DNA from 3 places in the Streptomyces sp. CA-142005 genome. Region 1 is predicted to be linked to each of the others. Evidence: riboswitches for the same ligand, from Rfam matches in the RefSeq annotation. Region 1 holds a riboswitch; each other region holds the start of a gene.
What was found. A riboswitch is a leader RNA that binds a small molecule or an ion and turns the genes downstream of it on or off. The one in region 1 is predicted to bind S-adenosylmethionine.

Region 1 (6,105 bases):
ATATGCGGCCGCCAACGCCGCCTCCGACCAGTCGCTGGTGGGCGCGTCCGGGGCGATCTCGGCGGTTCTCGGAGCGTTCCTCTACCTGTTCCCGCGCGCCCGTGTCACCAGTCTTCTGCCGTTCCTGTTCTTCCTGCCACTGCGGTTTCCCGCGTGGATCGTGCTGCCGTTCTGGGCGGCGCTGCAGTGGGCGGCGGCGGAGCACAGCTCAGAGGGGCCCGGGGTGGCGTATCTGGCGCACCTCGTCGGCTTCGGTCTGGGCTTCGGCTACGCATGGGTCCGGTACAGCCGTACGACTAGAGTGAAGTGCGCCCCAGCTCCGGCACCCGAGGGAGAGAACCAGCCGTGATCACCGCGATCGTCCTGATCAAGACCAGCGTGGACCGGATCCCCGAGATCGCGGAGCAGATCGCTTCGCTGGAGTCGGTGAGCGAGGTCTTCTCCGTCACCGGCACGTATGACTTGATCGCGATGGTCCGGGTACGGCAGCACGACGATCTCGCCGATGTCATCCCCGGCCGGATCAGCAAGATCCCCGGTGTGGAGGGCACGGACACGCATGTGGCGTTCCGGACGTACTCGCAGCACGACCTGGAGGCCGCGTTCTCGATCGGCCTGGACAACTAGGGTTCGCCCCCGGTCGCCCACGCCGTCCCCCGCGCCCCCTCCCGGGTACTGATCACACCGCCGGCACGCAGCGGCCGTCCTCCGTGCGGTACGTCCACTTCGCGCCCTCGGTCACGAGTTCCCGGACCGCGGTGACGAAGCGGTCGACGTGCTCGTCCGGGGTGCCGGCGCCGAAGCTCACGCGGATGGCGTTGAGGGACTTCTCGCCCGGCTGGGCCTCGGGGGCGCCGCATTCGCCCTGGGTCTGGGGGTCGGTGCCGAGGAGGGTGCGGACCAGGGGGTGGGCGCAGAAGAGGCCGTCGCGGACGCCGATGCCGTACTCGGCGGACAGGGCCGCGGCGAAGTGGGAGCTGTTCCAGCCCTCGACGACGAAGGAGATCACGCCGACGCGCGGGGCGTCGTCGCCGAAGAGGGACAGCACCTTCACCTGGGGGACCTCGGCCAGGCCCGCGCGGACCCGGGCGATCAGGTGCCGCTCGCGCGCGACCAGGGTGTCCCAGCCGGCCTCGGTGAGCGCCTTGCAGGCCGAGGCGATGGAGTAGGCGCCGATCACGTTGGGCGACCCCGCCTCATGCCGCGCGGCGCTCTCGTGCCACTCCACGTCCACGCCGCCGTCCTGCCGCCGGGAGACCGTACGGCTGGCCCCGCCGCCCGCGAGGTACGGCTCGGCCGCGCGCAGCCAGTCGGCGCGGCCGGCCAGGACACCGGAGCCGAAGGGCGCGTACAGCTTGTGGCCCGAGAAGGCGACCCAGTCGACGTCCAGGTCACGGACGGACACGGGGTGGTGCGGGGCCAGCTGGGCGGCGTCCAGGACGATACGGGCGCCGTGCGCGTGGGCGGCCGCCGCCAGCTCCCGTACGGGCCACAGCTCGCCGGTGACGTTCGAGGCGCCGGTGACGCAGACCAGGGCCGGGCCGTGCCCCCCTTCCACGGACACCGTGCGGTCGGCGAGGGCCCGCTCCAGGGTCGCGACGGCCTGCTCCGGGGTGCGCGGGGCGTCGAGGTAGGTGACCTGGGCGTCCTGCCAGGGCAGCAGCGAGGCGTGGTGCTCGGTCTCGAAGACGAAGACCTGGCAGCCGGCCGGGAGGGCCCGGGCCAGGAGGTTCAGGGAATCCGTGGTGGACCGCGTGAAGATCACCTGGTCGTCGGGGCGGCAGTCCAGGAACTCGGCGACCGTCCTGCGGGCGTTCTCGAACAGGTCGGTGGACAGCTGCGAGAGGTAGCCGGCGCCCCGGTGGACGCTGCCGTAATACGGCGCGTAGGCGGCCACGTCGTCCCAGACGCGCTGCAGGGCGGGGGCGCTGGCCGCGTAGTCGAGGGCCGCGTAGGTGACCTCGCCGCCGGTGACGAGCGGCACGGTGACATCCCGGCCCAGAACGGGCAGCGGGGAGCAAACGGACTGGCCGGAGGCAGCGGTGAAGACGGACATGGGTGGACTCCCGTGAGAACGTACGCCGAAGACGGCGTACGGAAAGAAGAGAAAAGGGGGATGCGGAGGCGGGGCTCGGCGGCCCTATCGCATTCGCTTGCTCACGGAAGGCTCCCTCGATGACCAGGACCCCTGGTCCCGCGCTCTCAGCGGCGCGCGAGGGGTCCGCGCTTGCCGTAGACCTCGCTGCCTACGGCCTGGTCCTCACCCGGGGCACCCCGCCACGGACGGAGGGTTGCCGGACAGCCGGCCGGGGCCGAATGGCTGTCACTCATGACCTGGTACAGGAACGTACGGGAAATGATCGTCGTCCCGCAACCCGAGTCCGGATCGCGGGACGATCCCCGGTGGGCGCTAGGCGTTGCTCGCCGCCACCCACCGCTCCAGCGTCCGCTTCGCCGCACCCGAGTCGATCGACTCGGCCGCCAGCGCCATCCCGTCCCGCAGCTGCTCGGTCAGCGGCGCGTCCGTGGGCCGCAGCGCGACGAGCGCCGCCGCCGAGTTCAGCAGCACCGCGTCCCGTACGGCCCCTGTCTCACCGTCGAGCAGGCGGCGGGCGACCTCCGCGTTGTACGACGCGTCCGCGCCGCGCAGGGCCTCAACGGGGACGAGCTCGATGCCGACGTCCCTCGGGTCGAAGGTCTGCTCGGTGACCTTGCCGTCCCGGACGACCCAGACCCGCGAGGTGGCGGTCGTCGTCAGCTCGTCCAGGCCGTCGTCGCCGCGGAAGACCAGGGAGGAGTTGCCGCGCTCGGCGAGGACGCCCGCCACGATCGGGGCCATCCGCAGATCCGCCACGCCGACGGCCTGGGCGCGCACCTGCGCCGGATTGGTCAGCGGACCGAGGACATTGAAGGTCGTACGGATCCCCAACTGGCCACGGGCGGCGGCCACATGGCGCAGCGCCGGGTGGAACTTCACCGCGAAGCAGAAGGTGATCCCGGCCTCCTCGGCGACCTGCGGGACCCGCTCCAGCGGGAGGTTCAGATTGACGCCGAGCTTCTCCAGCACGTCCGACGCCCCCGACGCCGAGGACGCGGCCCGGTTGCCGTGCTTGACGACCTTCGCGCCGGTGCCGGCGACGACGATCGAGGACATCGTGGAGATGTTCACCGTCTTGGCACCGTCACCACCGGTGCCGACGATGTCGACGGTCTCCCCCGGCACCTCGATGACGTTCGCGTGGGCGTACATCGCGCGGACGAGCCCGGTGATCTCCTCCACCGTCTCGCCCTTGGCGCGCAGGGCCACGGCGAATCCCGCGATCTGCGCGTCCGTAGCCTCCCCGCGCATGATCCGGTCCATCGCCCATGCCGTGGCGTCCGCGCTCTGGTCCCGGCCCTCCAGCAGGGCGTTCAGTACCTCGGGCCAGGAACGGCCCGCCGCGGTGTCGCCTCCAGCGGGGGTCACAGCGCTCATCAGCCGCTCCTGGTGTCGTGAGAAACAGTGTGATCCCAGCCTATCCACCCCCGGACACGGCGAAGGGCCCCGTCCGTAAGCCGGACGGGGCCCATCAGCGTGGCGTGGCGACGCGGGGATCAGTGGTGGCCGTGGCCGCTCGTGATCTCCTTGTACTCGTCGACGGTCGGCTTCGGGATCTGGTTGTCCTCGCCGTAGTAGGCGTTGGACAGCCTCACCCGGAACTTCTCCGAGGCCGGCACCTTGCGCTCGACACCGTTCTCGTCGACCGTCGGGCCGATCTCGGCCGGCTCGTACTGGTGGTGAGCCGTGAGGGTGTGCAGCTGCTCCTGGCTGAGCGGCTCGTGCACCTCGATGAACTCACCGTGCGGCAGGCGCTTGATGATGCCGGTCTCGCGACCGTGCAGCACCTTGTCGCGGTCGCGGCGCTGCAGGCCCAGGCAGATCCGCTTGGTGATGAGGAAAGCGATGACCGGGCCGACGAAGAACCCGATCCGGACGAACCAGGTCACGGCGTTGATCGACAGGTGGAAGTGCGTGGCCCACAGGTCGTTGCCACCGCCGACCAGCAGGAGCAGGTACAGCGTCATCCACGCGACACCGAGGCCGGTGCGGGTCGGGGCGTTGCGCGGGCGGTCCAGGATGTGGTGCTCGCGCTTGTCGCCGGTGACCCAGGACTCGATGAACGGGTAGACCGCGATCGCCGCCAGCACCAGCGGGAAGATCATCAGCGGGATGAACACGCCCAGGACGAGCGTGTGGCCCCAGAGGTTGATCTCCCAGCCCGGCATGAAGCGGATCAGGCCCTCGGAGAAGCCCATGTACCAGTCGGGCTGGGCGCCGGTGGACACCTGGTCCGGACGGTAGGGGCCCATGGCCCAGATCGGGTTGATCTGGGCGACCGCCGCGATGGCCGCGATGACACCGAAGACCAGGAAGAAGAAGCCTCCGGCCTTGGCCATGTACACCGGCAGCAGCGGCATGCCGACGACGTTCTTCTCGGTCTTTCCGGGACCCGCGAACTGCGTGTGCTTGTGGTAGAAGACCAGGATCAGGTGGCCCACCATCAGGCCGAGCATGATGCCCGGCAGCAGCAGGATGTGGATCGAGTAGAACCGGGCGACGAAGTCGTGACCGGGGAACTGACCGCCGAAGAGGAAGAACGACAGGTACGTGCCGACGATCGGCACGGACAGGACCGCGCCCTCCATGAAGCGGACACCGGTGCCGGAGAGCAGGTCGTCCGGGAGCGAGTAACCGGTGAAGCCGGTGAACATGCCGAGGACGAACAGCAGGAAGCCGAACAGCCAGTTGATCTCACGCGGCTTGCGGAACGCGCCGGTGAAGAACACGCGCATCATGTGCACGAACATGCCGGCGAGGAAGATCAGCGCGGCCCAGTGGTGGATCTGCCGCATGAGCAGACCACCGCGCACGTCGAAGGAGATGTGCAGGGTCGAGTTGAACGCCTCGGACATCAGCTGTCCCTGCAGAGGGACATAGCTGCCGTGGTACTCCACCTCGTTCATCGACGGGTGGAAGAACAGCGTCAGATAGACACCCGTGAGGATGATGATGATGAAGCTGTAGAGGCAGACCTCACCCAGCATGAACGACCAGTGGTCGGGGAAGATCTTGCGCATGTTGGCCTTGGCCAGGGAGTAGATCCCGAGCCGGCCGTCGGCCCAGTCGGCGACACGCTCGCCGGCCGGGGCCTTCCCGCGAGAGCGGGGCGTCTCGTTCGCAGCAGTACTCATCCGCGCTCCCAGAATGCAGGACCGACGGGCTCCTCGAAGTCGCCGAGCGCCTGGAGGTAACCCTCACTGTCCACACCGATGCGCAGCTGCGGCAGGGCGTGGCCGGCGGGGCCGAAGATCACTCGGGCACCGTCGGTGAGGTCGAAGGTGGACTGGTGGCACGGGCACAGCACGTGGTGCGTCTGCTGCTCGTACAGCGAGATCGGGCAGCCGACGTGGGTGCAGATCTTGGAGAACGCGACGATGCCCTCGTGCGACCAGTCGAGCTCGCGCTTGTCCTTGATGTTGCCGGGCTGCAGCCGGACGATCATCAGCGCGGCCTTGGCGATCTCCGTCTGGAACTCCTCGTCCGTCTCCTCCAGCCCGTCGGGCTTGGCGAAGGTGAGGGAGCCGACGGCGACGTCCTCGGGGCGCAGCGGCTGGTTGGTGTTCATGTTGACCAGACGCTTGCCCTTGGCCCACAGCGTGTGACGCAGCGAGGTGCCGGGCAGCGGACCGAGGTCGCGCAGCAGCATGACGCCGGAGAGCGGGAACAGGGCCAGCGCGCCGAACATCGTGTTGCGCAGCAGCTTGCGGCGGCCGAGCGCCGACTCCTTGGCGCCCTGCCGGAAGTCCGCGTGGACCTTCGCGCGGACGTCGGCCGGGGCCTCGATGGCGTGCCGCTCGTCGGCGACCTCGACGTCGGACATCAGGGTGCGGGCCCAGTGGACCGCGCCCGCGCCGATGCAGAACAGCGCCGCGCCGAGGGTCAGGCCCAGCGCGAAGTTCAGCGCGCTGAGGTGCCCGATCGGGAAGACGAAGATGCTCTGGTCGTGCGGGATCGTCACGTACGAGACGATGAAGCCGACGGTGGCCAGCATCGACACCGTGAAC
Region 2 (6,105 bases), 5.4 Mb from region 1:
CTCGCTGCTCGGCGCGGATCTCGGCGACGATCGCCCGGGCCTGGTCCACGTCGTGCGGGGTGACATAGCCGACGTCGGCCTGGCGGGCGACGAGCCGGTACGGGACGCTCTGGTGGGCGAGGGCCGTGACCGGCGGCTGCCCCTGGGGCGGGCGGGGTGTGATCGAGGGTCCCTTGACGCTGAAGTGGCGGCCCTCGAAGTCGATGTAGTGCAGCTTGTCCCGGTCGATGAAGCGGCCCGTCGCCGCGTCCCGGATCTCGGCGTCGTCCTCCCAGCTGTCCCAGAGCCGGCGCACCACTTCCACGTGGTCGGCGGCCTCGTCGAACAGTTCGGTGACGAGGTCCCGTGCGGCCGGGCTGTCGTAGGCCTCGATCCGGCCGATGGTACGGCGGCCGAAGTGGGCGGCCTCGTTCGGCCGGGCGCTGATCTGCACCCGCAGGCCCGCGCGGCCGGTGCTGACGTAGTCGAGGGTGGCGATCGCCTTGGAGATGTGGAACGGCTCGGTGTGCGTGGCCACCACGGTCGGCACCAGGCCTATGTGCCGGGTGAGCGGGGCGACGCGGGAGGCGACGAGGACCGCGTCGAGCCGGCCGCGCACCTGGTCGGTGCGCTCGTCGGGGTCGAGGAAGTGCGCGGACTGCGGGCCGAGGCCGTCCTCGATGGTGACGAAGTCGAGGAGGCCGCGTTCGGCCTCGGCGACCAGATCGGCCCAGTAGCCGGCGGTGAACAGGTCCCGGGGGCGGGCGACCGGCTCGCGCCAGGACGCGGGGTGCCAGCCGGTGCCGTCCAGGGCGACGGCAAGGTGCAGAAGGGTAGCGGGAGTTGAGGACACTTCGGTGCCTTCCTTGATGTCCGTACGAGAACACCGGCTCGCGAGGGCAGGCGTCGGCGAGGGCGAGCGCGGCAGGGGCGGATCCGGGCCGTGCGGCTGGGCAGGCCGGGGAGAAGAGGTCAGTGGCGACAGAGCGCGGCGGACACGCGCTGGAGATCTATGTGCGGCCGGGATATCAGGCGGACCGAGCGGTACGGGCGCGGGGCGCACAGCGGGAGTACGCGTGTCACGGCCGTCACCTCCGTCCGTCGGGCGCGCGGGCGGGCCGGGTGGGCGACCGCCTCGCGGATCTCGTCATGACTCACAACGCGCGGCCGCCTTCGGTTGTTCCCGTACGGCCGACCGCGATTGTTCCCGCGCTGCCGGCCCGCCGGCGCATGTCCGAGCTGCGGACCCGCTCGCCTGGTTCCGCACTGCGCACCCGCACGATGCGCGAGCGGCGGCGCAGGGTGAAGCCGATCGACTCGTAGAGCCGGATCGCCGGTGTGTTGCCGGCGGCGGCGTGCAGGAACGGGTGTCCCCCCGCTCCCGGATCCCGAAGGCGACCGCACGCACCAGGCGGGTTGCCAGGCCCCGGCCGCGGTGACCGGGATCGGTGCAGACGGCGCTGACCTCGGTCCAGCCCGGCAGCCGTAGCCTCTCCCCCGCCATCGCGATGAGCCGCCCTTCGTGCCGGATGCCGAGGTAGCCGCCCATCTCGACGGTCCGCCGGAGGAACGGGCCGGGCCGGGTCCGGGCGACGAGGTCGAGGATCTCGGGGACGTCGTCGGTCCCGAGCCGTACCGCTTCCGGGGCGGGTTCGGCACGCAGTGCGGTGTCCACCAACTGCACGCCCTCCCCGTCGGCTTCGACCCGCCAGCCGTCGGGCACCCGGTCGACGGGCTTGACCCGTACGGCGGTTGCCGGGCTCAGGAGGGTGCGCAGGTCGGCCCAGGCGGCCGGATCGGCGGGGTCGTCGAGGGCGGCGAAGGCGTAGATGCCGTCCTCGTACCGGGCGGCGCGGCCGACCCGTTCGGCGAGGTGGGCGTGCGGGCCGGTCAGGGCCGCCCAGACGGCGTTGTCGAGGGCCGGGTCGTCGGTCGGGGGCTGGACTCCGCCTCCGCGGAGGCCGGTTTGAGGGGACGGCACGACAGGCGGTGCCTCTCTCGGCTCGGTTCGGTTGCACGGTGGGTCATGAGTTGTCCAGCGGCAGGCCGGGCGGATTGACCTCGGACTTGGCGACGGCCTCGTTGGAGAGGTGGTAGGCGGCCAGCCACTTGGCGTACTGCCCGTTTTCGATCAGGTGGTTGACGGCCGCGGCGATGGGCTTCGCCAGGCCGCTGTCCTTCTTGGCGGTGGCGGCGATCAGCCCCTGGAGCGAGGCGCCCGCGCCGGAGAAGGTGCCCGCGCTGCGGGTCGCCTTGGGGGTGCCCGCGGTCTTCGCGATGTTGTAGGCGATGCCCGGATTGGGCCCGAAGAAGGCGTCGATCTTGCCGCTGTCCAGGGCCAGATAGGTGCCGTTGCGGTCGGGGTAGTACTTGACGGTGAGGTCCTTGCCCTCGCTCTGGAGCTTCTTCTTCCACTCCAGGAGGATCTTCTCCTGGTTGGTCCCGGAGCCGACGGAGACGGTCAGCCCGGCGAGCTTCTCGTAGTCGCCGTCGAAGTTCCACGTGCTGGACTTGCGCACCTCGAAGCCGAGGTTGTCCTGCCGGTAGGAGGCGAACTCGTACTTCTTCTTGCGCTCCTCGGTGTCGGTGACGTTCGAGAAGGCGACGTCGACCTTGCCGCTGTCGATGCCGACGAAGAGGTTCTCCCAGGTGAAGTTGCGGATCTCGGGCTTCAGTCCGAGCACGGCGGCGACCAGCCGGCCGAAGTCGGGTTCGGCGCCGGTGAGGGTCTTCTGGTCGCTGCCGACGTACGCCAGTGGCGCGAAGCCGGCCGGCAGGGCGCCGACGCCGATGGTGAGCCTGCCGCTCTTGCGTACGGAGGCGGGCAGTTGCGCGCTGATGGACTTGACCTCGGAAACCTTCAGCGTGGTCTGCTTGGCGGCACCGTTGGAGAGCCGGCCGACGGTCACGCTGCCGGCGGCGTCGGTGGTGGTCGCGGCGTCGCTGTCACCCCCGCAGGCGGCGAGCCCGGTGGCGAGGGTGGCGACGGCGGTCGCCGCGGTGATGCCGCGTATCAGGCCGCGTCGGGAAAGGTGGCTGCGCATGGCTGTCCTTGTCGTTCGGAAGTGTCGTTCGGGAACTGCGGTGGGTGCGGGGTCAGAGGACCTTGGCGAGGAAGTCCCGGGTGCGTTCGTGCCGGGGCCTGTCCAGGACCTCCTGGGGCGGTCCCTGTTCGACGATCCGGCCGCCGTCGAGGAAGACGATCCGGTCGGCGACCTCGCGGGCGAAGCCGATCTCGTGGGTGACGATGACCAGGGTGGTGCCGCTGGTGGCGAGGTCCTTGATGACGGAGAGCACCTCGCCGACCGTCTCGGGATCGAGCGCGGAGGTCGGCTCGTCGAAGAGGATGATGCCGGGCCGCAGCGCGAGGGCGCGGGCGATGGCGACGCGCTGCTGCTGTCCGCCGGAGAGCTGGCGCGGGTAGGCGCCGGTACGGTCGCCGAGGCCGACCCGGGTGAGCAGGTCGCGGGCCAGATCCAGCGCTTCGGGCCTGGTGAGCTTGCCGGTGGCGACGGGCGCGGCGGCGACATTGTCGAGTGCGCTCAGGTGCGGGAAGAGATGGAAGTTCTGGAAGACGAAGCCGATGCGGCTGCGCTGGGCCAGGATGGCGCGCTCGCTGAGCTCCTTGAGCCGGCCGTCGCTGCCGCGTTGGACGCCGATCGGCTCGCCTCCGACGCTGACGTGGCCGACCTCGGGTTTCTCCAGGTGGTTGACGACGCGCAGCAGGGTGGACTTGCCGGAGCCGGAGGGGCCGATGACGACGGTGACCTCGCCGGGGCGCACGGTCAGGTCGATACCGTCGAGCACGCGGTGGGTGCCGTACCACTTGTGGACGCCGTGGACCTCCAGTGCGGCCGGGGTGGTCTCGAGGCTGTCGGTGGCGGTCATACGGCGGCCTCCCTGCGCAGCCGGGCCCGGAACTCGCCGAGGCCCGCGCGCGCCTTCTGCAGCGGGGTCGGCGGCAGGGTGCGGGTGGCGCCCCGCGCGAAGTACCGCTCGACGTAGAACTGGACGACGGACACGGCGCTGGTGAGGATCAGGTACCAGACGGTGGCGACCAGCAGCAGGGGCACGATGTCGCCGGGGTAGGTGCTGCCCATGGTCTGCACGGAGCCGAAGAGGTCGAGCAGCGAGACGTAGAACACCAGCGAGGTGCTCTTGACGAGGCCGATGAGCTGGTTGACGTAGTTCGGTGTGATGGACCTGAGAGCCTGCGGGAAGACGATCCGGGTGAACTGGTAGCCCGTGGGCAGGCCGAGTGCGGCGGCCGCCTCGTGCTGGCCCTGGTCGACGGAGATGATGCCGCCGCGTACGACCTCGGCCGCGTACGCTGCCTCGTTGAGGCTGAGCCCGACCACGGCGACAGTCATGTCGGTGGCGAGCCTGGACTCGTCGAAGCTGACGAAGGCGGGGCCGAAGGGGATGCCGAGGCTCAGCGTCTTGTACAGGGCGCTGAAGTTGTAGAGGAAGATCAGGACGACGATCAGCGGCACCGAGCGGAACAGCCAGGTGTAGGTCCAGCTCACGGCGCGCAGTACCGGGCTGCCGGACTGCCGGCCGAGGGCCAGCAGGATGCCGCCCAGGAGTCCGAAGACGGCGCTGAGCGCGGCGACTTCGAGGGTGACGAGGAGTCCGTCGAGGACGGTGGGGCGCAGGAACCAGTAGCGGAAGCGGTCCCACTGGTAGAACGGGTTCGTGGCCAGCCCGTGCAGGAACTGCGCGACGAGCACGAGGACGACGGCGGTGGCGATCCACCGTCCGGGCCGGCGCAGCGGCTGAACTCGCTGCGCTTTCAGGGGGGTTGTCGGGGTGGCGGCTGGCGGCGCCTCGGCGAGGGAGACGGCGGCGCCTGGGGGTTCACTCATGGCGGGCTCCGGCGGAGTCGGACACCCGGCTCGCGGCGCGCGGGTGCGGGCACCGCTACGGCACTACGGCACGAGGCGGCGGCGCACGGCGGCGCGCGGGAACCGGGGGCTGGGCGGGCGGGACGGCACACCACGGCTGCGATGTGCGTCAGGAACGCGAGGCGGGAGAAGGGGGGCTGGAAAGGTCGTCAGCCCTGGCAGCGGGCAGAGCCCGGTGCGGTACACAGTGCGCTGTTGACGCGGAGCAGATCGACGGCGCGGTCGGCGACGAGGAGCCCGCCGTATGACCGTACGCAGCCCTGGGGGCGGCTCGCGGCCGTCCTGGGAGCTGCGTACATGGCGTCACCTGTCACTGTTCCGGCCCCGCGGGGCCCTCGCGCTTACCGAAAACGTCATTCCGGTCCGGTCGTCACCTGGGGCACCCCACCGCGGTGCGAGGGTTGCCGGTCAGCGAGCCAGGGCTTGGCGCTGACGCTCATGACCGTTCTGAGCCGTAAGTAAGGCAGTTGCCCGTTCGAATGTCAACGGCCGTCCGCGTGGTGGACGCCGTCCGACCGTTGCTCACCTGCGGGAAGCGTCCTGGGCGGCCGCGGCGTGGCGCGCCCAGTCCAGGATCTGGACGGCCGCTCCGGCGGCCTCCAGGCCCTGGCAACGGCCGTGGTGGCGGCGGGAGATGCCGTCGAGGTCGAGAGGGCGGCCGAAGGCGGGGTGGGCGGCCAGGCGGCCTGCGTAGGCCCACAGGGCGCGGTGGCCGGCGATGCGGTGGACGGCGGAGGCGTCGAGGTGACAGCGGTGGACGGTGTCCAACTGCACCAGGGCGACCCACAGTTCCACGTCGGCCGCGGTGAGCCGGCCGTCGACCAGGTACTCCTCCGCGGCCAGCCGGTTGTCCAGCCGGCCCAGGGTGTCCAGGAGGACGTCCAGGGCGGCGGCCCGCTCGGCGGGGTCGGTGCCGGCCTGACCGGCGCGCTGCGCGGCCTCCTCGATGCCCTCGGCACACATCCGTTCGACGGCCTCGATCACCGACTCCAGGCCGCACGGGTACAGGGCGGCGCGGCCCTCGTGCGGGAAGCGGTCGAGGTCGCGCAGGATGTCGCGGGCGTGGGTGCTGACGATGCGTCCGGACCAGTCGTCGCTGAGCACGGGCGCGAGGGCCGGGCCGGTGTAGCGGTGGGCGCTCGCCTCGTACAGCGGGCGCAGCGCGGAGTGGCCGCCGCCGGGACAGTCCGGTACGGCGGGCAGGACCGTGACCGGACAACCG
Region 3 (6,105 bases), 1.6 Mb from region 1:
CGGTGACGGTCAACCGCCTGCGCCGGGTACGGGACTCCCGACGGACGGAGCGCTGAACCGGCTGAGCGGGGGCCTGGCGCCGGTGCCGGCCGGGGTGGGCGCGCCTACCGACGTCGGCGGTGTGCCGGGTGCCGCCGCTGGACGCCGGGGGCCTTCGCTTACCGGCGCCGGTGGGGTGCCTCCCAGGGCCCCCAGCGCCCACCCGTGCCGCCCAGCGGCGCGGCTGCCCGCAGCTGTGCGGGTGTGACGGCCGCCGCTGCCCCCGGCGGCGGATGCGTCTGGCGGGGTGCCTCCCAGGGCCCCAGCGCCCACCCGTGCCGCCCAGCGGCGCGGCTGCCCGTAGCTGTGCGGGTGTGACGGCCGCCGCTGCCCCCGGCGGCGGGTGCGTCTGGCGGGGTGCCCATCCAGCCGGCCGAGCCGGGTGGGTGGGGAGGCGGAGTCCCAGGAGTGAGTCCGGCCGCGCCTGGATAGTGTCGCTGTATGGACCCTCTGCCGACCCCGCGGACCCAGCCCGGCCGGGACGGACTCGCCGCGCTCCTGGCGAAGCCGTCCGCGGCGAGTGTCGGTCTGGACTTCGACGGCACACTGGCCCCCATCGTCGCCGACCCCGAGCAGGCCCGCGCCCACCCCGAGGCCGTACCCGCACTGGCCGCCCTGGCCCCCAAGGTGGCGTCCGTCGCCGTGATCACCGGCCGCCCCGCCGCCGTCGCGGTCCGCTACGGCGGCTTCACCGGCGTCCCCGGCCTGGAGCACCTCACCGTCCTCGGCCACTACGGCGCCGAACGCTGGGACGCCGTCACCGCCACCGTCACCGCCCCGCCCCCGCACCCCGGGGTCGCGGCGGCCCGCGCCGAACTGCCGGGTGTGCTGGAGCGCGCCGGCGCCTGGCACGGCACCTGGATCGAGGAGAAGGGCCGGGCGGTCGCGGTGCACACCCGCCGCGCCGACGACCCGCAGGCCGCGTTCGAGGCCCTGCGCGGCCCCCTCACCGACCTCGCCGCCCGCCACGGCCTGATCGTCGAACCCGGCCGCCTGGTCCTGGAGCTGCGCCCACCGGGCATGGACAAGGGCGTGGCCCTCACCGACCACGTCCGCAGGACCGGCGCCGAGTCCGTCCTCTACGCCGGTGACGACCTCGGCGACCTCCCCGCCTTCGCCGCCGTCGACGAACTCCGCGCCGACGGCGTCCCCGGTCTCCTGGTCTGCAGCGGCAGCACGGAGGTCACCGAGCTGGCGGAGCGCGCGGACATGGTGGTCGACGGCCCGGCCGGTGTCGTAGACCTGCTGCGGAGTCTCGCCGCTCAGCTGGACTGAAGCTCCTCCAGCGCCCGCAGCTGATCCAGGAACCACTGGGCCGGGGGAAGCGCGGTGGCCGCCGCCGCCAGCCTCTTGGTGCGGTCCGCCCGCTCCTCCGGCGGCAGGGACAGCGCCTCGTGCAGGGCCCGCGCGGTGTCCAGCACGTCGTAGGGGTTCACCACGAACGCGTGGGCGCCCAGCTCCTCGTACGCCCCGGCCTCCCGCGACAGCACCAGCGCGCACCCCTCGTCGGAGACGACCGGCACCTCCTTGGCGACCAGGTTCATGCCGTCCCGGATGGGGTTGACCAGCGCCACGTCGGCGAGCCGGTACGCGGCCAGGGAGCGGGCGAAGTCGTCCTTGACGTGCAGCACGACCGGGGTCCAACCGGGCGTGCCGTAGGCCGAGTTGATCTCCTCGGCCACCCGCTGCACCGCGGCGGTGTAGTCCCGGTACACGGCGAGGTCCTGCCGCGACGGATACGCGAACGCGAGGTGCACCACCCGCTCCCGCCACTCCGGGTGCTCCTCTAGCAGCTGCCGGTACGCCAGCAGTCCGCGCACGATGTTCTTGGACAGCTCCGTGCGGTCGACGCGGACGACGGTCCTGCGGCCCTCGCCGATCTCCTCGCGCAGGGCCGCCATCCGCTCCTCCACGTCCGGCTGGTGCGCGCGGGCCCGCAGGAAGTCGGCGTCGGCGCCGAGGGAGTGCACGCCGATGTACGTACGACGACGTCCCTCGCGCAGGTGCTCGACGTGCCCGGCGGAGCCCGACGGCCAGGCCACCAGGTAGCGCTCGGCGTCCAGTCCCTCCGCGCACCGCTGGAAGGCCGTCGCCCACCGCCAGGTCAGGAACGCCACCCGGTCCGCGCCGAGCATGCCCGCCATCAGCTGCTCGCGGATGTCCCCCGGGAGCAGCTCGAAGTAGTCGGGGGGCGCCCAGGGGGTGTGCGAGAAATGGCCGATCCGCAGGTCGGGGCGGAGCCCGCGGAGCATCCCGGGCACCAGGCACAGGTGGTAGTCCTGCACCAGGACCGTCGCCCCCTCGGCCGCCGCCTCGGCCAGCGCCTCGGCGAACGCCCGGTTGTAGGCCTCGTACGACGCCCACTGCCGCCGGAACTCCGCGTCGAAGACCGGCTCCAGCGGGGTCTGGTACAGCATGTGGTGGACGAACCACAGCACCGAGTTGGCGATGCCGTTGTAGGCGTCGGAGTGCACGCTCGCGTCGATGTCGAGCATCCGCACCCGCTGCCCGCCGGTGTCCTCGTCCGGCAGCGGCCCGTCGCCCGCGCGCCGCACGGCCGCCCGGTCCCCGTCGCCGAGCGCCGAGCACACCCACAGCGAGTCCGCGCCCGACCCGATGGCCGACAGCCCCGACACCAGCCCGCCGCCGCCCCGCTTGGCGTGCAGCGAGCCGTTCTCGTCCACCGTGTACGAAACCGGGCCGCGATTGGACGCGACCAGCACCCGAGCCTTCTCGGCAGCACCCTGCGTGGAAGCCATGGTCCTCAACCTAGCCCGGCCCGGAAACGCTCAAACGTACGGCCACGCCCGGCACGCCGACGTATACGACCGGTTCACGCCACCTTGCGCTCGGCATATTCCGCGATCTCCACCATCGGCGGCCGTTCCTCGGTGTCCACCGAGTAGGTGCGTGGCTCGAAGCCGTCCTCGCCGCGCTCGAACTGGGTGAGGGCGGGGCGGATCAGATGGCCGCGGGCCAGCCGGAGCTGGGCCGTGCGGTAGATCGCGGCGGCCATCCGGCCCAGCGCCTGCCCGTCCTGGTGGCGGTGCTTGCGCACGCCCAGGTCCACCTGGGCCAGCGCGTCGAGACCGACCAGGTGCAGGGCGTCCACCAGCATGCCCAGCTCCACGCCGTACCCGACCGGGAACGGCAGCTGCTCCAGCAGCGAGCGCCGGGCCGCGTACTCGCCGCCCAGCGGCTGCACGAATCCGGCCAGCTGCGGCCAGTGCATGTTCAGCAGCGGGCGGGCCATCAGCTCGGTGACCCGGCCGCCCTGGCCGGCCGTCCCGGCGAGCGGGCGGTCGTACATGCCCTTGACCAGGTCCACCCCGGGGTCGGTGAGCAGCGGGCCGACGATCCCGGAGACGAAGTCGGAGGAGAACTCCCTCAGGTCCGCGTCGATGAAGCAGACGATGTCCCCGCCGGTCACCAGCAGCGAGCGCCACAGCACCTCGCCCTTTCCGGGGACGGCGGGGATGCGGGGCAGGATCTCGTCCCGGTGAACGACCCGCGCGCCGGCGGCGGCGGCGACCTCGGAGGTGCGGTCGGTGGAGCCGGAGTCGACCACCACGATCTCGTCGACGAGCGGGACCCGCTCCACGAGGTCGTGCCGGATGACCGCGACGATGTCTCCGACCGTCTCCTCCTCGTTGAGCGCGGGCAGCACGACGGAGACCGACTGGCCCGTGCGCTGCTTGGCAGCAAGGATCCTGTGCAGCGGGCGATCGGTCACCGACCAGGAACGGGTGGCCAGCCAGCGCTCGACTTCTTCCAGCACGGTCAGCGGCTCCTCACGTGTCTCGCGGTTCGGACGGCTATCTCAACTGTCCTGGCCTTCGGTTACAGTCTTGAACAACGTCGGTGACCATCGCATGTCGGGGTCGGCGGCGCGCTCACAACTGCATACCGCTCATCCAGAGGGGCAGAGGGACACGGCCCGATGAAGCCCCGGCAACCCCCCTGAGTCGAACTCGTTCACGCGAGGCTCCCGGCCAGGGAAGGTGCCAAATCCGTCTCACGGCGAGATGCGTCGTGAGGAAGATGAGGAGAAAGGGCCTCGCCTCCATGGCTGTGCAGACAGTTGCAAGCTCCACCGATTCCACCGTCGACCTCGGTCCCGCCGCGGCCCTGAGCTGTCGCGAGTGCGGTCACCGCGTCCCCCTCGGCCCGGTGTTCGCCTGCGAGGAGTGTTTCGGCCCGCTGGAGATCGCCTACGACTTCTCCGCCTACGACACCGAAGAGCTGCGCCGTCGCATCGAGTCCGGCCCCGCGAACATCTGGCGGTACGCGCCGCTGCTGCCCGTCCCGGCCGACGTGGCCGACAAGCCGAACCTGAACCCGGGCTGGACCAAGCTCGTCAAGGCCGACAACCTCGCCGCCGAACTGGGCGTCACCGGCGGCCTGTTCGTCAAGGACGACTCCGGCAACCCGACCCACTCCTTCAAGGACCGCGTGGTCGCCCAGGCCCTGGAGGCCGCCCGCGCCTTCGGCTTCACCACCCTGTCCTGCTCCTCCACCGGCAACCTCGCCGGTGCCGTCGGCGCCGCCGCGGCCCGCGCCGGCTTCCGCTCCTGCGTGTTCATCCCGCACGACCTGGAGCAGGGCAAGGTCGTCATGGCCGCGGTCTACGGCGGCGAGCTGGTCGGCATCGAGGGCAACTACGACGACGTGAACCGCTTCTGCTCCGAGCTGATCGGCGACCCGGCCGGCGAGGGCTGGGGCTTCGTCAACGTCAATCTGCGGCCGTACTACGCGGAGGGCTCCAAGACCCTCGCGTACGAGATCTGCGAGCAGCTCGGCTGGCGGCTGCCCGACCAGATCGTGGTCCCGATCGCCTCCGGCTCCCAGCTGACGAAGATCGACAAGGGTCTGCAGGAGCTGATCAAGCTCGGTCTGGTCGAGGACAAGCCGTACCGGATCTTCGGTGCGCAGGCCGAGGGCTGCTCGCCGGTGTCCACCGCCTTCAAGGCCGGGCACGACGTCGTACGGCCCCAGAAGCCGAACACCATCGCCAAGTCCCTCGCCATCGGCAACCCGGCCGACGGGCCGTACGTCCTGGACATCGCGCGCCGCACCGGCGGTGCCGTGGAGGACGTGACGGACGAGGAAGTCGTCGACGCCATCAAGCTGCTGGCCCGCACCGAGGGCATCTTCGCGGAGACGGCGGGCGGTGTGACCGTCGGCGTCACCCGCAAGCTGCTCAAGGACGGCGTCCTGGACCCGACCAAGACCACGGTGGTCCTCAACACCGGCGACGGCCTGAAGACGCTGGACGCGGTTGCCGGGACCGGCCTCACCGCCACCATCCGACCGACCCTGGACTCCTTCCGAGAGGCTGGCCTCGCATGAGCGTGACCGTTCGCATCCCCACCATCCTGCGCACCTACACCGGCGGTCAGGCCGAGGTCGCCGCCGAGGGCGCGACCCTCGCCGAGGTCATCGCCGACCTGGAGAAGAACCACACCGGCATCGCCGCGCGCGTCCTGGACGACCAGGGCAAGCTGCGCCGGTTCGTCAACGTCTACGTCAACGACGACGACGTCCGCTTCGAGCAGGGACTGGAGACGGCGACCCCGGACGGCGCCGGTGTGTCCATCATTCCGGCCGTCGCCGGCGGCTGATCGTTACCTTGGGTAACTTCGGTTACGCGCTGTTCATCGAATTGCCTCCTCCGTAAGAGAAGCGGAGGAGGCAATTCTGCGTGATTAAGCGCGGTAGAGTTGGGGAACGCGCCCTCGGACCACCGGTCGGGGGCCCTGTATTCATGCCGCACGCCCGACAAGAAGTAGCCAAAGTGCGTGGGTTATATGCGGCTTTTGTGGCGGTTTGCTGAGCCCGACTTGCCCTGAAGTCAGGCGAATTCTCCGCACATTCCGGACCGTTCCCGTCCAGAATTCTCGTCCGATTGACCTGTTGCAGACGGCAGTTGGACAGATACATTCAGCCGCGGTCGACGCGTTCCGGCGCACGCCCCCGACCGATGGGGGGTGAGGTCTGACCCGGGTCCGCGAAGTGTGGATCTGTGCAAGGGCCAGTAATAGGGGAGTTAGGCATGGCTCAGGGCAC

Region 2: another riboswitch for S-adenosylmethionine. It lies ahead of ACQPXS_RS39710 (amino acid ABC transporter permease); the one in region 1 lies ahead of ACQPXS_RS15235 (aminotransferase class V-fold PLP-dependent enzyme).
Region 3: another riboswitch for S-adenosylmethionine. It lies ahead of thrC (threonine synthase); the one in region 1 lies ahead of ACQPXS_RS15235 (aminotransferase class V-fold PLP-dependent enzyme).

The regions. Positions count from the first base shown of each region.
Region 1 covers NZ_CP192078.1:3,207,063-3,213,167, forward strand. Annotated here, with positions in the region: gene ACQPXS_RS15225 (rhomboid family intramembrane serine protease) at 1-349, shown strand, start outside; gene ACQPXS_RS15230 (Lrp/AsnC family transcriptional regulator) at 346-627, shown strand; gene ACQPXS_RS15235 (aminotransferase class V-fold PLP-dependent enzyme) at 680-2,056, opposite strand; SAM riboswitch class IV at 2,219-2,335, opposite strand; gene trpD (anthranilate phosphoribosyltransferase) at 2,411-3,475, opposite strand; gene qcrB (cytochrome bc1 complex cytochrome b subunit) at 3,595-5,232, opposite strand; gene qcrA (cytochrome bc1 complex Rieske iron-sulfur subunit) at 5,229-6,105, opposite strand, start outside.
Region 2 covers NZ_CP192078.1:8,598,734-8,604,838, reverse strand. Annotated here, with positions in the region: gene ACQPXS_RS39730 (LLM class flavin-dependent oxidoreductase) at 1-832, opposite strand, end outside; partial or broken gene ACQPXS_RS39725 (GNAT family N-acetyltransferase) at 1,134-1,960, opposite strand; gene ACQPXS_RS39720 (ABC transporter substrate-binding protein) at 2,004-3,023, opposite strand; gene ACQPXS_RS39715 (amino acid ABC transporter ATP-binding protein) at 3,076-3,867, opposite strand; gene ACQPXS_RS39710 (amino acid ABC transporter permease) at 3,864-4,844, opposite strand; SAM riboswitch class IV at 5,216-5,327, opposite strand; gene ACQPXS_RS39705 (glutathione S-transferase C-terminal domain-containing protein) at 5,406-6,105, opposite strand, start outside.
Region 3 covers NZ_CP192078.1:4,800,456-4,806,560, reverse strand. Annotated here, with positions in the region: gene ACQPXS_RS22515 (DUF3263 domain-containing protein) at 1-56, shown strand, start outside; gene otsB (trehalose-phosphatase) at 481-1,314, shown strand; gene ACQPXS_RS22505 (alpha,alpha-trehalose-phosphate synthase (UDP-forming)) at 1,302-2,798, opposite strand; gene ACQPXS_RS22500 (glucosyl-3-phosphoglycerate synthase) at 2,873-3,817, opposite strand; SAM riboswitch class I at 3,947-4,087, shown strand; gene thrC (threonine synthase) at 4,105-5,388, shown strand; gene ACQPXS_RS22490 (MoaD/ThiS family protein) at 5,385-5,660, shown strand; gene ACQPXS_RS22485 (cold-shock protein) at 6,092-6,105, shown strand, end outside.